One region of the Sporomusa sphaeroides DSM 2875 genome, then DNA from elsewhere that is predicted to be linked to it. Evidence: riboswitches for the same ligand, from Rfam matches in the RefSeq annotation. Region 1 holds a riboswitch; the other holds the start of a gene.

Region 1 (3,420 bases):
AGGCTTGGCGACAGCCCGGTCTGCTTATATAAGGCTTCTTTGACTGCCGGCAATACGGTCCTGCCGATCAATTCCCCCAGTTTGGAATGCTTGCCGGCGCTTTCCAGGTATAGTGGTGAAACAGGGTTGGCAATAACAATGGTCTGGTCGGTGCCGGAACCGGTAGCCAGGCCTGTCGAGTAATTGCTGCCGGCCATGAGTTCCTGGAGGGCAGCCGTCTTGGCCTCCGTACAAGTAACCATAGCCCTGTTTAACATGCCTGGCGGCAAATCGGCGTCAATGACCAAAATAATGTTAATGGTACCGGGTTTTTCCACCATACTTTTGGCCAACGGCTGAAAATAATCTGCCGGATCACCGACCCGGCCGCCATTGACCTCAACCCCGCCGGTAACAATGGCAGTCACCGTCAGATTTTCATAGCATTCTGTCTTTATCGCTGCATTTTCCATGGAAGCCGCTGTCCCCATCCCGGCGGTGGTAAGCGGATCAAGGCCGATTTCCTCAGTAATGATCCGCATATGCTCCTGGTAGGTGGGGGCACGCATGGTGCAGGCCATCCCGGCACCCGGATTCACATCATTGTTGAAAACAGCCGTCAAATCCTCCCGGTAACCACCATTGACAATGGCGGTGCTTGCCACCTTGCGCGGCCCTTCAAAGGGTATCACTATACTTTTATAGTACCGGTAAACCTGGTCACCGGTAGCTAATGTATAAAGTCTCATGGCTGCTCCTTCCCTTCCGCTAAGCCAAAATGTCATCCTATCCTCCCTCACAGCGGCACCACGGTAAATGCCTCGCTGGCAGCGCACTGTCTGGCAAAATCCCATTCAAATAATAATACCGCCGGCTTGCCGCTATAAACCATTTGCATCTCGCCCTCGGTGATAACCGTACTTTGGGCCTCGCTAAAGTCCAAACGCGGCTGCTTCCCGGTCTGGTTGCATACCCACAATGCCCGTCCACTGGCAGCCGAGGCTTTTTTCCAGGCATTTTCCGGCGGGCCGCCGCAGCTGTTGGGGGGCCAGGCGGCCGGCACAATAATCACTTCCGCGCCTTTTTCGGCCAAAGTTACGGCATTGCTTTCATACCAGGAATCAGAACAAACTAATATTCCTGTCTGAATATCACCGCAAGCCACCGGCTCCAGGTGCTTCCCTTTGGTGGCCCAGCCTTCAGACACCCCGCTATGAGCGTGTTTTTTCCGGTGACGGCCCAGCACCCGGCCGTCAGCGCCAATGACCAGACAGCTATTATAATACCTGCTGGTTTTTTCATCCTTTTCGGCGCAGCCGAGAAACAGCGTAATTTCTTTTTCGGCTGCCAGCTGTTGCAGCGGTTTCACTGCCGGCGACGGCTGAATGGGCACCACAATGGGTTTGATTTCCCGTTCGCAGGCAAAGAAATAGCCTTGTACAGCCATCTCCGGTGTAACGATCCATTTCGCTCCGGCTTCTGCCGCCAGACGGATACTTTCTGCCAGCAGTTCCAGGTTGCGGCGCTCCGGTCCGCCGCTAACATCTACATGCAGTAACGCAACTTTCATGACCATTTTTCCCCTTTCCCTGATGTTCCAGATACCACTAACCCCTGCCTGCCTTAATCACCGGATATTATCCTGAGTTGAAAAAAGGCGGGTCTTAACAGACCCGCAAACAAAAAGGAGTTAGAAATGGCACTAATAAGAAACTCCCGACCACCCAACAGCCGGGAGAATTTTACAGCATAGATCCAAATAAAAACTCCTGGTCTATGACCAGGAGTAAATTCAGTAAATCCACAGCCTCACTTAGAACTGTTCCAAGTTAAGCAAGCGCAACTGTAATCTCCTCCCCATCACTCGTGGGTAAAACGGCGATCTTCAGACAGGCAGTTCTCCTGGCTCTGGATCATAGCTCTCCCAAACCTTCCCAAGACTCTCATCCCAGTGGCATATTTTTGGGTTTACTCCCCATTACAGTGGCGGGACCGCGCCGGTATTGCACCGGTCTTCCCTATTAAGCCCTTACGGGCACCTGACTTACAATGTTCAATTTTCGTGGAAGCAAGCTAACAGGATATGAATATTATACGCTATTACTTTATCATTTTTTGGCAAGTATTGTCAAGTATATTCTGTCAGTTTGAACCTGCCGTCCCACCGTAGTACGGCTCCTGCCAAAACAGAATTCGGTAATCACGGGTGGACATTATCTTTTTTCTGCACAAACGTATTTCCGTTAGTTACAAATGGTTGACATTATGTTTGGTTCGAACTATAATGAATCCCATAGATGTATAGTTACCGCTATTATCTATCATTCAAATAGAATTTTGGCAAAGACGCCTGCTCTCTTTCAAGAGACAGGTGTTTTCTTTTTAGCCATTTAAGAGAGGAGGGGAAAACTTGATTGTATTGGAAGGAGTACAAAAACATTTTGGAGTTAATCATGTCCTTAAAGACATTGATTTAACAGTGGCTGCAGGTGAAAAAGTGGTAGTAATTGGTCCAAGCGGTTCCGGCAAAAGTACACTGATTCGCTCTATGAACCTTCTTGAAACACCATCGGGTGGCAAAATTATTGTAGATGGAGTAGACCTGACATCACCAGACGCAGAGGTTGAAAAAGTCAGAGAGTCAGTGGCAATGGTTTTTCAGCAATTCAACCTTTATCCCCATAAGACAGTCCTGGAAAACCTGACGCTGGCGCCAATCCTAATAAAAAAAGTACCTAAAGCTGAGGCAGAGGAAACAGGCCTGGCATTCTTAGAGCGGGTTGGTCTTAAGGATAAAGCCAATGCTTATCCGGCTCAACTGTCAGGCGGACAGCAGCAACGGGTGGCCATCGCCCGGGCACTGAGCATGAAGCCCCGGGTTATGCTCTTTGACGAACCGACCTCGGCACTTGATCCTGAGATGATCCAGGAAGTATTGGACGTCATGGTAGATCTGGCCAAAGAGGGTATTACCATGGTAGTAGTAACCCACGAAATGGGATTTGCCAGACAAGTAGCCGACCGTGTGATATTCATGGACGGAGGCCGGATTATTGAAGAAGGTACGCCTGAACACTTCTTTGTTAATCCTGAAAGTGACAGGACCAAATTGTTTTTAAGCAAGATCCTTCGTTCTCATTGAGTTAATAAATAATTTTAGAAAAGGAATGATGACTGTGAAACGGTTTAATACTTTCCTATTGTGTGTTGTGATCATGTTAGGACTTTTAGCAGTTGGATGCGGCGCCAATAAGCCGGCACAAAGCCCACAGGCGGCTGATACAGCAGCTGAGATTAAAACTATTAAGGATCGCGGTGTTCTTAAAGTCGGAGTCAAAGTTGACGTACCAAAGTTTGGGTTTAAAGACCCGCAGACCAATAAAATTGACGGTTTGGAAATTGACATTGCCCGGGCAGTTGCCCAGAAAATTCTGGGTGATC
Region 2 (3,420 bases), 1.9 Mb from region 1:
GTAAAAGTCCAGGTTAGTCCATCACTGCTTACTTTATAATCGGTTGCCAGATCATTGACTATTTTGTTGTCCGGGCTGACATCCAATAACTTACTCTGAAATAAAGTTCCTCCCTGAGCGCCCCAGCCGGTAACCGGGTCAAAACCAGATGCCTTCTCGCCGCCGATAGCGACAACAATCTCGTCTTTCGCAGTTGCCTGTGGTTTCTCTTCTTTGCTGCCGCCGCAACCTGTCAGGAGAACACTGCCCAGCATAAGCATTGCCATAGTTATTGCAACGATTCTCTTATAACTCTTGTCACTCACTTTTCAATCCCCTTCCTTTCTGTTATCCAAACAGGCCATTTAATTAAAATACATATCAAAGGCTCCGTAATAGCGATGGTCGCGATCACCGGTTGTTTTTTCCTCCAGATTTTGATACTGCAGGGACAGACGGATACCGTCCATCACCATATTCTGATAGCCAAGCATAAAACCTTTGTGTCCGTTTTGATCAACTTTTCCAAAACCGCCAAAATTTCCGTAATGGCCCGGCAAGGCATTCTTCTCAATATCCCGATAGATGATGGCAATGGCCTGATCATGCGGTACGCGGTTGTTTACAAGACCTTCATATGTATAAAAGCCTGTTTGACGTTTGCCGCTTACCCAGTTATACGACAATTGTGCCGCCCATGCGTTGGGTGAGCCCGGGGCATCGGATTTTGTATAGTTAAGCACGCTGGTAACACCTTTTTTCATTTCCCAGGAAAGGCCGGCATCTACATAATTGGCCGCCGGAGTACTGGTTTTGGGGCTGGTATCGGCAGCAATATAGCCTATATTGTATTCAAAGGATTTTTCCGGAGCAAAATTCAGGTTTACGCCCCGTACATGCGTATCTTTTTCCGGAACCACCCAATAGCCGTCCAGTCTGGTCTTGTCAAACTGATGCCTCAACGCAAAGCCGTCGGCATCTCCCTGCAGCGCCATGGCCATATAACGCCCAGTAGCCAGCGGCAGGCGTCCAGCCTGAAACTGATTAACGCCAAAAAAATCTTTTACTTGAATAAAACTACGGGTAAAGCGCATTTCATTGCTTGAGTTGCCGCTGCCGAATTTACCGCCGGCCTGAATGCGCGATTTATAGCTGACCCGGTCATTGAAGTCGGCGTTGATATGCAGTCGCTGCCGCCAATTATAGGCTTCGCTGCCGGCGTGTTCAACACTGTCCACATCCATGGCTTCAATTAAGGTCTCGCCGTCAATTGTAACCGATGTTTTCTTTGCTTTCGTCTCTTTTGCCGGCTGAACCGGTTCTTGCGGGAGATATTGCTTCGTTTGGGCCGTCCGAACGCCCAGTGTATTAAGTTCTACGGCAAATTCCTGTGCCAGCCGGTCAATCTTCGTCTTTTGCTGTGTGTCAGCCTGCTCATATTTACTCAGGGCATTTGCTAAAAACCGAGCCATTTCATAGCGGGTAGCTACTTTATTCTTGTCATATACAGCCGCATCATAGCCTACAATCAGCTTGTCCTGCACCAATGCATCAATTTCTGCATAAACCCAGTGATTTTGGGGAACGTCGGCATAGGAATTTCCCTCCGCCGATAGCCCTCCAAAACTGGTCAACAGCGTCAATGCAAGTCCCGCAATTATCTTTTTTTTCATGCTTTCCTTCCCTTCTTTTATTATGTATCCTCTATGAACCAAAACGAGTATGAACTGCTTTGGTATAGATCATAGCTTTGCTCCCCTCCCATTACAGCGGCGGGATCGCACCGGCGTTTAATCGTTTTCTCTATGAATCCTATTTGATTTTTAAGTTTTAAATTTTCCACCTAATTAAGAACTGTTCTCATTATAGTAATGGAGTTTCTATTTGTAAAACGAAATATGTCGATAATAATTATCGATATATTAAATACACTGTACAGAGAAATAACTTACATTTATCAATTACCAATATGACCTGCGCAATAAAACAGCCCTTTCCTTTATCAAAAAGGAAAGGGCTGTTAATCAGTAAACGGGTTATATAACTGCCGTTTTTAATCCCCTCCTTGTCGCTCGCAAGTTAAACGGTGATTGTCATACAGGCAGTTCTCCTGGCTTTGGATCATCACGCTGCCATACCTTCCCAGAAATCTTTGTTCCCAGTGGCATAATCATGGCTTTGCTCCCCATTACAGTGGCGGGACCGCACCGGCGTTTAACCGGTTTCTCTATTAAGTCGCAATAGCGACACCTGTTTAATCCTATTTAATTTTTAAGTTCTAAATTTTCTACGCAGAATTAATCCTATTATAAATAAAGGAGTTTCTATTTGTAAAACGAAATTTACCGATAATAGCTATCGATATTTTTAATATAGTCTATAAGGGGTAAACATAATGGATATTGAAGTTTTGAAAACGATGCAAATTTTAACACAAACAAAAAGCTTCTCAAAAACGGCGGAAATACAAAATATTGTCCAGTCAACAGTCAGCGCCCGTATAGCTGAGCTGGAAAAAACGTTGGGACAAAAACTGTTTACAAGGGATAATCAGCATGTGTCCCTGACGCAGAGCGGTCTCATGTTTCTTCCCTATGCCCAGCATATATTGGAAGACTTCGAGAACGGCAAAGCCCGATTAAATTCTGCAGCCTTCTTCGATGACCGATTAGTCATTGGTAATACATATTCTGCTTTGCCAAATCTCTTATTCCCGGTTTATCACGAATATCTGCGCTGCTTTCCCCGTATCTCGGTAAAAGCAGTCGCCGGCCATTCAACTGATATTCTGCAGTCTTTGGTAGATGGTGTCATTGATATCGCAATCGTTTATCAATTACCAAAAATTCGCCGGTTTACAACATTTTTATGTAACGAAGAGGATTTTGTTTTCGTTTGTCCGCCAGGTGATCCGCTTGCGAGCCAGGCAGAAATGCCGGTCAAAGACCTGGGGAAAATTAATTTGCTGTTTCACAACTGGGGTGGGGTTTTCAGCGATTGGATGGCTCAATTATTGCCTGGATCACGCTGGTTTCACGCCAACATCGGCAATCCGTCTTTTATCGTTTCCCTTGTTGAGGAAGGTACCGGTTCAGCCATCTTAACCCGCTCTACTGTCAAAAAAGCTTTAATTAGAAATTCTGTCGTTGAAATTCCTTTTGCTGGCTCACCTTTGCCGCCCCGCTGGCAGACATATATTGTGGTTCATCCCAAGCGTCTTACCCGGCAGCCTGTTCGTGACTGGCTTGACATAATGAGTAAGCATGATCTGACAGCAGTACCTATTTAATCCCTCTTCCTCTTTTGTTTGTGCACTTACGAACACAAAGCGGTATCAATATTATCCTACTTCTCGATAACCAGCATAAACATTGGGGTGGAATGGTTTACATTCTACCTACCGCCATAGTTTTTTATGTCGAATCATAAAAATGAAGGTCC

Evidence for each region. A riboswitch is a leader RNA that binds a small molecule or an ion and turns the genes downstream of it on or off. The one in region 1 is predicted to bind cobalamin.
Region 2: linked by a shared signal. The riboswitch ahead of SPSPH_RS12555 (hypothetical protein) and the one ahead of SPSPH_RS03225 (carbon-nitrogen hydrolase family protein) in region 1 are both predicted to bind cobalamin.

What each region holds. Positions count from the first base shown of each region.
Region 1 covers NZ_CP146991.1:713,493-716,912, reverse strand. Annotated here, with positions in the region: gene SPSPH_RS03230 (adenosylcobinamide amidohydrolase) at 1-728, opposite strand, end outside; gene SPSPH_RS03225 (carbon-nitrogen hydrolase family protein) at 776-1,549, opposite strand; cobalamin riboswitch at 1,855-2,037, opposite strand; gene SPSPH_RS03220 (amino acid ABC transporter ATP-binding protein) at 2,390-3,121, shown strand; gene SPSPH_RS03215 (transporter substrate-binding domain-containing protein) at 3,156-3,420, shown strand, end outside.
Region 2 covers NZ_CP146991.1:2,659,473-2,662,892, forward strand. Annotated here, with positions in the region: gene SPSPH_RS12550 (ABC transporter substrate-binding protein) at 1-305, opposite strand, end outside; gene SPSPH_RS12555 (hypothetical protein) at 345-1,652, opposite strand; cobalamin riboswitch at 2,063-2,248, opposite strand; gene SPSPH_RS12560 (LysR family transcriptional regulator) at 2,375-3,268, shown strand; gene SPSPH_RS12565 (hypothetical protein) at 3,403-3,420, opposite strand, start outside.